One region of the Massilia violaceinigra genome, then DNA from elsewhere that is predicted to be linked to it. Evidence: predicted binding sites of a transcription regulator. Region 1 holds the regulator's gene; each other region holds the start of a gene.
The links. The regulator sigma-54, encoded in region 1, starts transcription at its own class of promoters, with help from an activator protein. The targets are predictions, from matches to a motif close to TGGCANGNAANCTGCTTT.

Region 1 (3,206 bases):
CGTTCGCCGACAAGCGTGCCTTCGACGCCATGCTCGGCATGTCCGAATTGGCGTTTGTCAGCGGCGAACAGATGAAAATGCCGACCTCGGAGCAGAAGGTGCTGCTCAACGCCGATCCGCAAGTGCGCGCGTTCGCGGCGGCGATACGGCCCAAGGGGAAGGCGGAGATGGAGGCGGCGCTCGCCAAGCTGCAGGAACTGCGCAAGCTCACCACACACAAGCAGCACATGCTGGCGCTGTTTGAAGCAAATTGGCGCGCCAAGCTGGGCGACGTACGCGCCGCGCTACCGCTGTACGCCAGCGTGTTGCGCGCCAATCCGGCGCTGGCCGGGGCCTACAAGGATATGGGTGATGCGCTGTTCCTGAGCTACGACATGGCGCGCGCCTGGCGCAGCTGGGACGCTGGCCGGCGCATGGCGCCGGGGCTGGAACAGTTCAAGGCGGTGAACCAGTACGAGCAGGTGCTGCTGCGCGAGCACCCGGAATTTTTCTAGGCGCCGCGCAGTTCCGGGCAGGCTAGAGACACTTGCGCAGGGCGACCGGCGGAATCTTGAGCGCTTCGCGGTACTTGGCGACCGTGCGGCGCGCGATCACCATGCCCTGCTCGCCCAGCATGTCGGCGATCTTGCTGTCCGACAGAGGACTCTTGGGATCTTCGGCGCTGGTCAGCTGCACGATCAGCGCGCGGATCGCCGTCGATGACGCTTCGCCGCCCGCTTCGGTAGCCACGTGGCTGCCGAAAAAATATTTGAGCTCGAACATGCCGTGCGGCGTCATCATGTACTTTTGCGTGGTCACGCGCGAAATCGTACTCTCGTGCAGGCCGAGCGTGTCGGCGATTTCACGCAGCACCAGCGGGCGCATCGCCACCGCGCCGTGCGAGAAGAAATTGCGCTGGCGTTCGACGATGGCTTCGGCCACCCGCAAGATGGTATCGAAGCGCTGGCGCATGTTCTTGATCAGCCACTTCGCTTCCTGCAGCTGCGCGCCCATCTGCCCTTCGCCCTTGCCCTGCTTGAGCAGCGCGGCGTACATGCTGTTCACGCGCAGGCGCGGCATGACATCGTTATTGAGCATCACCGACCAGCCGTTTTTCGCCTTGCGCACGATCACGTCCGGCACCACGTAGTCCGACACGTCCGACGCGAACTCCGCGCCCGGGTGCGGATTGCACTGGCGGATCACGGTCTGCGCCTCGCGCAAGTCTTCATCGTCGCAGTCGAGCGCCTTTTTCAGCTTGTTGAATTCACGCTGCGCGAACCAGGTCAGGTGGTTTTCGACAATCGTCAGCGCCATGCGGCGCGTCACCAGCGCCACGCCCGGCATACGCCGGATCTGCAGCGCCAGGCATTCGGACGCATTGCGCGCGCCCACGCCAATCGGATCGAAACTTTGCAGCAGCGCCAGCGCGGTGCGCAATTCTTCAATTTCGATCTCCAGCTCGGGCGGCATGCGCTCTTGGATTTCTTCCAGCGATTCGGTCAGGTAGCCGTTGTCGTCGATGGCGTCGACGATCAGTTCGACCAGCGCGCGGTCGCGCGCCTCCAGCACGGTCACGCGCATCTGCTCCATCAGGTGCTCGCGCAAGGTGGTGGCCGAGGCTTCGAGCTGCGGGCGCGAATCCTCGTCGTCGGATGTCTTGGCGCGACCGAGGTCGCCCCATTCGCCATCGTTGTCGCTGCTACTGGCCGGGCTGTCCGCGTCGCCGCCTTCGAAGCCTTCCCCTTCGGCCGGCGCCGGCGCATCCTGCGCTCCCGGCTCGGGCGCCGCTTCGGTCGGTGTCGAGGTGCTGCTGATGGCGCCATCGCCCAGCAGGCGCACCGAATGATCGAGCGGGTCGTCGAGCCGTTCGAGCAGCGGGTTGTCGCTTAACAGCTGCTCCAGTTCCTGATGCAGTTCCAGGGTCGACAACTGCAGCAGCCGGATCGACTGCTGCAGCTGGGGCGTGAGGGCGAGGTGCTGGGAGGTGCGTAGTTGAAGGGACTGTTTCATGCCTACATCCGGAAGTGTTCGCCCAGGTAGACCCGGCGCACGGATTCATCGGCGATGATGTCGTCGGGTCGACCGGAGGCGAGCACCGCACCCTGGTTGATGATGTAGGCGCGGTCGCAAATACCAAGCGTTTCGCGCACGTTATGGTCGGTGATCAAAACCCCGATGCCGCGCTGCTTGAGGAAGCGCACGATGCGCTGGATCTCGATGACGGCAATCGGATCGACCCCGGCGAACGGTTCGTCGAGCAGCACGAAGCGCGGGTTGGTCGCCAGCGCGCGCGCGATCTCGACCCGGCGCCGCTCGCCGCCCGACAGCGACATGGCCTGGTTCTCGCGCAGTTTTTCAATCTGCAGGTCGGCCAGCAGCGTGTCCAGGCGTTCGTTGATCTGGGCCTTGGTCAGCGACTTGCCATCGACCTTTTGCAGTTCCAGCACGGCGCGGATGTTTTCTTCCACCGTCAGCTTGCGGAACACCGACGCTTCCTGCGGCAGGTACGACAGGCCGAGCGCGGCGCGGCGGTGGATCGGCAGGCTCGAAATATCGACCCCGCTGATATCGATCGTACCCGCATCCGACGGCACCAGGCCGACGATCATGTAGAACGAGGTGGTCTTGCCAGCGCCGTTGGGGCCGAGCAGGCCGACCACTTCGCCGCAGTCGACCTGCAGCGACACGTCGCGCACGACCAGGCGCTTGCCATAGCTTTTCTGCAGCCCGCGCACGATCAGCGTGCTGCCGCAATTCTTCGGTTCCATCATTGGGTTCCCGCCGGTGGCGTGGTGGCCGGCGCTGGCGCCGGTGCCGGCGTGGCCGGTGCCGCGCGCGGCTTGCGCGGTGCGATGACCATCGTGCCCTGGCCCTGGCCCGGCTTGTTGGTGCCGCTGGCGTCATTGCGCGCCAGGAAAACTTCCTTGCGGCTGTCGTAGGAAATGAATTCGCTCTCGATTTCGTTGGTTGGCTTCTGGCCTTCCAGCTGGCGGATCTTGGCGTGCGAGAAGAGCTTCATCATGTCGTTGCGTTCATCGTATTCGATGCGCTGGGCCTGGCCTTCGACCCACAAGTCGGGACCACCGTCGCGTTTCTGGCGGAACGTGGCGACCTTGCCGCCGTTGGCGGTCAGGGTCACGAACATATCGCCTTCCGGCGTTTCCTTGATTGTGGCGCGGTCGGACTTGAGGATCAGGGTGCCCTTGGTGACGACCACGTTACCG
Region 2 (3,206 bases), 1.8 Mb from region 1:
GCGTCCCGAACGGCCCCGGCAGGAGGGTGAACAGGGGTAAGCAGGGGTGATCCGGCCGCGACTATGGTGTATATTCACGCCCGGCGCATGGCGCCTCTTCCCAACGAGAGAGACAACAATGAATACAGCAATTTTCACCATCGTCGCCTATCTGATCGGCTCGATTTCGTTCGCCGTGGTGATGAGCCGCCTGTTCAGCCTGTCGGACCCGCGCACCTACGGTTCCAAAAACCCGGGCGCGACCAACGTGCTGCGCAGCGGTAACAAGGGTGCGGCCATCGCCACCCTGATCGGCGACGCCGCCAAGGGCTGGTTCGCGGTCTGGCTGGCGGTGCGCCTGTCGGGCGAGTATGGCGTGGGCACGGCCGGCATCGCGCTGGTGGCCGTCGCCGTGTTCCTGGGGCACCTGTGGCCCGTGTTCTTCCGCTTTGTGGGGGGCAAGGGCGTGGCCACCATCCTGGGCGTGCTGCTCGGCATCAATGTCTGGCTGGGCCTGGCGGTGCTGGCGACCTGGCTGGTGGTCGCCTTCGTCTCGCGCTACTCCTCGCTGGCGGCGCTGGTGGCCGCGATCCTGGCACCGATTTACTACGGGCTGGCATTCGGCATCGATGAACTGTTTTTCGCCGTGGTGGCGATGAGTTCGCTGCTGCTGTACCGCCATACCCAGAACATCGCCAACCTGATGGCCGGCAAGGAAAGCAAGATCGGCAGCAAATCGGCGGGCGCCAAAAAATAGGGTGTGCGGGTGCGATCTGCCGCTTGGCGCTAGAATGGAACGCCCGACCGACAGGAGCACCTGGTGACCAAGCTGAAAATTGATTTTGTATCCGATATCTCCTGCCCCTGGTGCGTGATTGGCCTCAAGTCGCTTGAACAGGCGCTGGGCCGCCTGGACGGCGTGGCGAGCGCCGAACTGCACTTCCAGCCCTTCGAGCTCAATCCGAACATGGTTGCCGAAGGCCAGGACATCGGCGAACACCTCACTGAAAAATACGGCGCCACGCCGGAGCAGGGCGCGCAGACGCGCGAAATGATCCGTGCCCGCGGCGCCGATTTGGGCTTTCGCTTCGACATGGATGCGCGCAGCCGCATCTACAACACCTTCGACGCGCACCGCCTGCTGCACTGGGCCGAGCTGCAGGGGCGCCAGCGCGAACTCAAGATGGCGCTGTTCGAGACCTACTTCACCAAGGGCGAGAGCCCGGGCGACCTTGCCGTGCTGGCGCGGGTGGCGGGCGAAGTGGGCCTGGACGCCGCGCAGGCGGCCGAGGTGCTCGCCAGCGGCGCGTATGCCGGCGACGTGCGCGAGCGCGAGCGGTTTTATCAGCAGCAGGGCATCAGTTCGGTGCCGGCCATCATCATCAACGACCGGCACCTGATTTCGGGCGGGCAGCCGCCGGAAGTGTTCGAGCAGGCGCTGCGCCAGATCGCAGCCGAATCCACGTCACAGGAGCATTGAGATGCCTACAGCAAGCTGGAACGGCGCCGTGATCGCCGACGCGACGGAAGATCAGGTGCAGATCGTCGAAAACAATGTGTATTTCCCGATGTCGGCGGTCAGGCAGGAATATCTGCAGCCGAGCGCGACCGAGACCAAGTGCCCGTGGAAGGGCACGGCGAACTATTTCAGCTTGCTGGTCGATGGCGAAACCAACCGCGATGCGGTGTGGACCTACCGCGCACCGTTCGATGCCGCCAAGCAAATTGCCGGGCACGTGGCGTTCTGGAAGGGCGTCACCGTTCAACGCTGACCTGAAACTGTCGTTTCAGGCAGTGCCAGGAAGTCGTTTCTGGCAGTGCCAGAAACGACGATCATATTTGGTGCGCCGCACAATAACGGTGCCAAAAACCTCCCATCACGGCGCTTTGCGCCGCTAAGTTCTTCCTCCCTCACTCTCATTGCCCGCTGGCACGCCATTTGCTGATGCTTTGGTAACGGCGCACGCCTGCGCCTGGCTTGCCAACCGAGGGAACCATGACGACCGACCGCTCCACCCTGACCCGCCGCACCCTGCTCAAGGCCGGCGCCGCCGTCTCGCTGACCGGCCTTGCCAGCGGCGGTGTTTTCGCCGCCGGCTCCGACAAACCCGAAAAAGAAGAAATCAAGATCGGCTTCATCCCCCTGACCGACTGCGCCTCGGTGGTGATGGCCTCGGTACTCGGCTTCGATAAAAAATACGGCATCAAGATTGTCCTGAGCAAGGAATCGTCCTGGGCCAGCGTGCGCGACAAGCTGGTCAACGGCGAACTCGACGCCGCGCATGTGCTCTACGGCCTGCTATACGGCGTCCAGATGGGCGTGGGCGGCGCCAAAAAGGATATGGCGGTCCTGATGAACCTGAACCACAACGGCCAGGCCATCACCCTCTCCAAAAAAGTGGCCGACAAGGGCGGCGTGGACGGTGCCTCCCTCGCCAAACTGATGCAGACCGACAAACGCGAATACTCCTTCGCCCAGACCTTCCCGACCGGCACCCACGCGATGTGGCTGTACTACTGGCTGGCGACCTACGGCATCAACCCGCTCAAGGACGCCAAGGTCATCACCGTGCCGCCCCCGCAAATGGTGGCCAATATGCGGGTCGGCAACATGGATGGCTTTTGCGTGGGGGAGCCGTGGAACCACCGCGCCATCGTCGACGGCGTCGGCATCACCGCCGCCACCACCCAGGATATCTGGAAGGACCACCCGGAAAAAACCCTCGGCACCACGCTCGAATGGACCAAAAAATACCCGAACAGCGCGCGCGCCCTGATTGCCGCCGTATTGGAAGCGAGCAAGTGGATCGACGCCGGCCTCGTCAACAAGACCAAGATGGCCGCCACCATCGCCGACAAGTCGTACGTGAACACCTCGGTCGATGTGATCAACCAGCGCATCCTGGGACGCTACCAGAACGGCCTGGGCAAGACCTGGGACGATCCGAACTACATGAAGTTCTACAACGACGGTTCGGTCAACTATCCCTACCTGTCGGACGGCATGTGGTTTCTGACCCAGCACAAGCGCTGGGGCTTGCTCAAGACCGAACCGGATTACCTGGCCACCGCCACCAGCGTCAACCAGATCGGCCTCTACACCGAGGCGGCCGCCATGGCCAAGGTGAGCGTGCCGAAGTCGCCGCTCCGCACGGTGAAAATGCTCGACGGAACGGTTTGGGATGGCAAGAATCCCAAGGCCTACGCCGAATCCTTCAAGATCAAAG
Region 3 (3,206 bases), 4.2 Mb from region 1:
GGCCGGTCGCCGCTGTTTGCCACCACCACGGTGCGGGTGGCGCGGCCGGCGTTGAGCTCAATGTCGCCGTCGGCCAGCAGGTATTCGCCAGGTATCATCGTCATCTCCGCTCTCAGGGAATGGGGTTGTGGACGGTCACGAGCTTGCTGCCGTCCGGGAAAGTCGCTTCGACCTGGATGTCGGGGATCATCTCGGCGATGCCGTCCATGACATCGGCACGGGTCAGGATGGCGGCGCCCTCGGACATCAGCTGCGCCACCGTCTTGCCGTCGCGCGCGCCCTCCATGATGGCCGCGCTGATCAGCGCCACGGCTTCCGGATAATTGAGTTTGAGGCCGCGCGCCATGCGCCGTTCGGCCAGCAAGGCGGCGGTGAAGATCAGCAGTTTGTCTTTTTCGCGCGGGGTCAGGTCCATGGATCGTGTTCTCTTGTCTAGGTAGTCCAGATGCGCGGCAGCGGCGCGGCGCACCCGAGCAGGTGCGGGCGCAGTAACTGCCACACGCTGAAAATGGCGCGGCGCGCGCTTTCGCTGTCGTTGCCCAGGTAGCGCGCGACGAATACCGATTTGATTTGGGTGATGCCAAGTGCCGGATCGAGCGCGCGCATGGCGTCGATCAGGGCGCCGCCGGCCGGCTTGCCGACGCCGACCAGGGTGGCGCAGACGCTGGCGCCGTTCAGTCCCAATGGGCTGTGCATGGCGGCGCTGCCGCCGTGCAGCGCGCCCTGCTCCCACCACAGCAGCTTGCCGCCACGGCGAATCTGCGTGTGCTGGGTGATGGTGCCGCTGTCGAAGGTTTCACCCGAGGCGCTCCGGCCGAAGCACAGGATGTCGCAACCGATATAGCTGGCGTTGGCGGCCAGTTCGACCCGTTGTTCCAGCGCCACGTGGGCGCCGTTGAAGAAGATGGCTTCCTGCGGCATCCATTCGACCGCCGCGCCGGTGCCGGCTTCGATCAGCACGTCCTGGCGCGAGATGTTGCCGTTGGCGCGATACCATTTGGCGGCGCCGGGCGAAGTAAGAAAGGCGTGACTGGCGTCGCCCACGGCCACGCCCACCGACAACCGGTCGCCGCCCACCACGCCGCCCGGCGGGTGCACGATGATGGCGTGGCAGATGCGCGGGCCTTCCGGATACAGCGGTTTTTGCACGCGCAGCGGCCCGCTGTGGACACGCTCCATCAGGCGCGTGGTGCCCGCATCGTCGGCAAAGCGCAGCCGCAGGCTGGCTTGCCATGCACTTTGGGTCGGATCGGTCTGGTGGCAATCTCGCATACCTGTCGAAAGAGCAGGATGCGTGCCAGCGCGCGGGGCACGTTCAGGGTGCGGCGCGCCCGCAACGGGTGATCAGGCGCACCGCGACGGCGCGCACGCACCGGCTTGGTGCGTTCGACGCGTTTTCAGCGTGTAACTAGAACTTCACGCCCATCGACACCGACAGCACATCGCGGTCCACCTGGGTGTTGTACACCCCACCCCACACCGGGAGGTACGCTACCTCGGCCACATAGCGCTTCAGGTATTCCATCCGCAGGCCGATGTTCATCGTGCGGCGGCCTTCGCTGAGCAGGAAGTCGTACGACCATCCCTTCACTTCATGCTGCAGCTGCGCCCAGGCGTGCAGGTTGAGCCCTTTGAGCACCTGCGCCATGCGCGCGTCCACCCGCACCCGATACGCATGGGCGGTCGGGCTCACGTAGCCGTCGGAGCTGCACTGGCGGGCGGCGTCGCTGCTGGTCACCGTGCAGGCTCCGTTGACGGGACCATTCCCATACTGGTCGGCGCGCCCATAGCGCCGCACTGACGGATCGGGCAGCCCGGCGACGTGCTTGACGACCACCTCGCCAAGCGTGCTGACGGCAATTCCCGCCACCAGCGGCCAGTCCTGCTGCACCCCCGCCTGCAGCTGGAAGGTGCGATAGCGGTCGTAGGTGTGATACAGCGCGCCTGGCGCGAGCGCATCGACATCCTTGCGCAGCAAGGTGACAATCGCCGGATTGAGGAACGCCGGCAAGGTGTCTCCGGGCGGCAGCTGGATCGGCTGATTGGGACGGTAGGTCAGCTCACCGAACAGGCTTCCATGCGCGCGCCGGTGCGCGAGTGTCAGCGATGTCATGCCGATGCCGCCCGCGTATTCGGTGAAGTAGCGCATATTCTTGCCATCCGGGTCGCCCGCGATCAGGCCGGTGCCGGTCCGCTGTGCCTTGCGCACGCCCGGCAGCGGGTTGCGGCTGGTGTAGCGCGCGTGATACAGGCCCACATCCAGGGCCAGCGGGGCCGACTTCCAGGTCAGCGCGGCGCCGTACTGGCGCTCGTCGACCGCATCGGGATTATCCATGCGCTTGACGAAAGCGCCGCGGGCCAGGCGTGCCCGGTCGCTGACGGGCATCGGTCCGGCGAAGGCATGGTTGCAGCCTTGCGCCACATAGTCGGTAGTGGCCCAGAAGGTGCCGCACAGGTCCAGCGCCGACGGCCGGAAATGGGTTTGATAAAAGCCCTCGACCCCGAAACCGCTGGCCACGTCCACGCGCGCGAACAGCATCGGCGCGGGCACCAGGGTTTCCTGCGGCACCGCATCGGCGCGCCGGCGCGCAGGGAAGTCGACCGCGTTAATCGCGGACAGGCCGCCCGGAAAACCGCCGCGCTCCCCCCACGCCAGCGACTGCTGCCCCAGGCGCGCGAGCATGCGCACGCCGTCGGCCTGCACACTGTGCTGGACGAAAACGTCGCCCAGCGCCACGCCCGAAAAACGCGACAGGCGCGCGCCGCCAGCGTCGTCGAGCGGCTGCCCGGCGGCGTAGCCATTGATGCTGTTGCCCCAGGCGCGCGCATGGTCGCTCAGGGCGAAATCGTGCCAGGCCTTGGCGCGTAACAGCGCACTGAAACTGCCCTCGCCCGCCGTCAGGTCGACATAGCCTTTGAGCGTGCGTGAAACGGCATCTCCGCGCCGGAAGTTCAGGTTGGCGTCGTCGCTGTTCTGGCCCGCGCTGGCCACTCCGGACAGCCCAACGGCCGCCGCGTTATATGGAACCAGTAAATGTGGCACCGATGCCTCGGTGCGAAAGCTCGCGCCGAAACCGAGCCGCCCGCTAACGTGGGTCTCCAGCGCGTACGCCGGCGTTCCCGCCAGAGCGGCCACTGTGAAAGCGGCGTGAAAGTGCCGACGCCTGGGTCGATGCATGTGAAAGCCTGTCATAAGTTGCAGGAAG
Region 4 (3,206 bases), 130 kb from region 1:
TGCGCGCAGCGGCACCGTTTCCGGGGCGCTCAGGCGCTGCTGCTTTTCCACGCGGATCAGCGCCAGCAGCTTGTCGATCAGCTGCCTCTGGCGCAGGTTCTGGTTGAGGATATTGCCGAGAAAATGCTGGCGCTCGGCGGCCGGCATGTCTTCCTGCATCAGCTCGGCCGAGCCCTGGATCGCGGCGATCGGACTCTTGAGCTCGTGCGCCAGGGTGTGCATCAGTTCTTCCACGTATTCCTTGCCTTCGAGCTTGTTGCGCATCGCTTCGAGCGCGCGCCCGAGCGTGCCGATCTCGTTGTTGCCCAGCGCCGGCAAGGTGGCCTTGCGGCCGGCCTCGACATCGGCGATGTACACCATCAGCGTGCGCAGGGCGCGGTTGAGCCACCAGGCGAAGGCCACGCCGATCAGCAGCGACAGCCCCAGCAGCACAGCGCCGCGCTGCAAAATGATGCGCTGGCTGCGTTCGACGAACGGTTGCACGGTCGAGACCGGCTTGGCGACGGTCAGCACGCCGATGATCCGCTCGCCGTCCATGATGGGCGCAGCCACGTGCATCACGGCGCTGGTGTCGTCGGTGCCGGCGTCGCGCGTGCTGCGTGCGCCGTATTCGCCGCGCAGGGTGAGGTAGACATCGTTCCAGAGCGAGTAATCCTTGCCCACATCCTTGCCGCTCGAATCGAAGGTGACGCGCCCGTGCTGGTCGGTGATGTAGACGCGGTAGTTCAGGCTGCGCTTGTTCAGGCCATCGATCTCGACGTCCACATGGCGCCTGGCGAAGCTCTGGATGCGCGCGAGCATCTGCGAGTCGCCGATCTTGCCGGCCTTGACATCGTCGGCCACCACTTCGGCCAGCAGGTGGGCGGTATCGACCAGGGTGTCTTCGAGGGTGGAGCGCACGCCCGGCTTGACCTGGGCCACGAACACATTGAGCAAGAACCACGCCGCCAGCCCGACGATCAGAAAGTAGCCGAGCAGGATGCGCAGGCCGATCCTCATGCGCCCGCCAGGCTGTAGCCCATCCCGCGGTGGGTCTGGATCGGGTCGTCGGCGGGGTCGACCTGGCGCAGCTTGGCGCGCAGCGACTTGATATGGGCGTCGACGGTGCGCTCGAGCGTGTCGGGCGCGTCGGCCCAGACCCGGTCCATCAGCTGCGCGCGCGAGAGCACGTGTCCGGGATGCTCGCACAGGGCCTTGAGCAGCAGGTATTCGTAGCGGGTCAGCTCGAGCACCTGGCCGCGGTACAGGATGCGCGCCTGGGCCGCGCGGATGTCGAAGCGCCCGGCGGGCGGGGCGGCGGGCGGCGCCAGGCGGCGCAGCACGACGCGGATGCGCGCCACCAGTTCGCGCGGCGAAAACGGTTTGGTGACGTAGTCGTCGGCGCCGATTTCGAGCCCGACGATGCGGTCGATCTCGTCGCTGCGCGCGGTCAGGAAGATCACCGGGGCGTCGCAGAACTGGCGCAGCTGGCGGCACACCTCGAAGCCGTTCATGTCGGGCAGGCCGACGTCGAGCACCACCAGCGCCGGCAGGGCGGCCGGGTCGGCGCCGCGCATCGCTTCCAGCGCCTGCGCGCCCAGGCTCACATGGCGCGGCACGAAGCCGTCCGTGCGCAGGGCGTAGGCGATGCTGTCGGCGATCGCCAGTTCATCTTCCACAATCAGGATCGTTACAGGCATGCGCTTCCGTTCATCGTGGTCATGGCGACAGTATCCGGGGCGGGCGCGGGCCAGTCAACCGGCGGCAGGGCGCGGCGCCCTGCCCGTGTGCCACGCTTGTCGGAAAATTTTACAAAAGTTCATGGGATTTCTTAACCGAAAATCCTAAGCCGATGATACCAAACACTAATTTCCCAATGGCATGTTCTTTGCTTGGTATATATGCCACCTTAACCAAACTATAAGAAAGAATATCGTGTCAGCAAAAACATTCTTCGCGTTCGCCCTCGTTGCCTCGGCCTGGATCTCCAGTGCCCATGCGACCATTCTCACCACCACCTCGCGCGGCGTGATCAGCAGCGTCTACCAGAATACCCTGGATGAATTCGGGCCCGGCAACCTGGTCGGCAAGCGCTACCAGATGACGCTGACGTTCGACGACACGGGCGCCACCCACGACCACTATCTGAACCAGTACGACGGCCTGTATGGCTTGAATCTGTTCAGCGCCAGCATCACCGTCGACGGCGTGACGCGCAACTACCGCCGCACCGGGCATTTCCAGCAGCAGACCGCCAACGGCGCCACGGCCGGCAATGCGTGGGGATCGGACCAGGCGTTTGCCGGGGTGAACTGGACCACGCGCGAAGAAAGCATGTACGCGTATCACGGCATCGAATCGGTGCAGCACTTTTTTGCCGGCGCCAACGCCAGCCTGACCACGCCCTTTTCGACCACGGTGCGTCCCGATCTGTACGACTACACGATGAAACAGGCCCAGTTCGGCTACAACGACGTGCTCACGGGCCGCTCCACGGTGTTTTCTGGCGATATCGAGGAGTTTTCGATGAGCACCGTCGCGGCGGTGCCGGAACCGGTCAGCCTCGGCTTGCTGGGACTGGGGGCGCTGGCGATGCTGGGCGCGCGCCGCCGCACGCGCCAGCCGGCCTGACCGGGATCAGCGCGGGGCGCCCGGGCCGATGGTGCGGTCGAGCAGCTTGAACAGGGCGCCGTAGAATTTCTCGCGGTTGTCCTCGTGGTAAATGCCATGGCCCTCTTTTTCCAGGATCATCCACTCGACTTCCTTGTTCGCCTCCTTGAGCGCCTTGTGCATCTTGCGGCCGTGCGCGATCGGCACGCGCCGGTCCCATTCGCCGTGGGCCAGCAGCACCGGCGCCGTGATGCGCGCCGCGTTCTTGAGCGGCGACACCTGCTCGAACGCCTGTTTGTCACGCCCTGCCCCGCCCACCAGGATATTCATGCTCAAGCGTCCGGTCGCCCTGGCATTGGTATCGGAATCGTCCTTGAGCATGTACGCAATATCGCTGACGCCGGCAAAGCTGGCGCCGCAGCGGTATAACTCGGGCGTCTTGGCCAGGCCCCACATGGCGGCATAGCCCCCGTAGCTGGCGCCTTAGATGCAGATGCGCCGCGGATCGGCATGCCCCTGCTCGACCAGCCAGCGCACGCCATCGCTGATATCGTCCTGCATCGCCAATCCCCATTGGCCGTAGCCGGCCTGCATGAACGCCTTGCCGAAGCCGGAAG

Region 2: the regulator sigma-54 is predicted to act here: its motif matches at 1,908-1,925, upstream of CR152_RS12995 (CmpA/NrtA family ABC transporter substrate-binding protein).
Region 3: the regulator sigma-54 is predicted to act here: its motif matches at 1,283-1,300, upstream of CR152_RS22540 (urease accessory protein UreD).
Region 4: the regulator sigma-54 is predicted to act here: its motif matches at 1,857-1,874, upstream of CR152_RS04220 (PEP-CTERM sorting domain-containing protein).

Annotation. Positions count from the first base shown of each region.
Region 1 is NZ_CP024608.1:1,052,265-1,055,470, reverse strand. It holds gene CR152_RS04860 (hypothetical protein) at 1-494, shown strand, start outside; gene CR152_RS04855 (RNA polymerase factor sigma-54) at 517-1,992, opposite strand; gene lptB (LPS export ABC transporter ATP-binding protein) at 1,995-2,750, opposite strand; gene lptA (lipopolysaccharide transport periplasmic protein LptA) at 2,750-3,206, opposite strand, start outside.
Region 2 is NZ_CP024608.1:2,853,909-2,857,114, forward strand. It holds gene plsY (glycerol-3-phosphate 1-O-acyltransferase PlsY) at 119-736, shown strand; gene CR152_RS12985 (DsbA family oxidoreductase) at 797-1,459, shown strand; gene CR152_RS12990 (DUF427 domain-containing protein) at 1,461-1,751, shown strand; gene CR152_RS12995 (CmpA/NrtA family ABC transporter substrate-binding protein) at 1,976-3,206, shown strand, end outside.
Region 3 is NZ_CP024608.1:5,222,893-5,226,098, reverse strand. It holds gene CR152_RS22550 (urease subunit beta) at 1-98, opposite strand, end outside; gene CR152_RS22545 (urease subunit gamma) at 113-415, opposite strand; gene CR152_RS22540 (urease accessory protein UreD) at 433-1,272, opposite strand; gene CR152_RS22535 (DUF1302 domain-containing protein) at 1,409-3,178, opposite strand.
Region 4 is NZ_CP024608.1:926,819-930,024, reverse strand. It holds gene creC (two-component system sensor histidine kinase CreC) at 1-999, opposite strand, end outside; gene creB (two-component system response regulator CreB) at 996-1,679, opposite strand; gene CR152_RS04220 (PEP-CTERM sorting domain-containing protein) at 1,915-2,610, shown strand; partial or broken gene CR152_RS34940 (alpha/beta hydrolase family protein) at 2,617-3,206, opposite strand, start outside.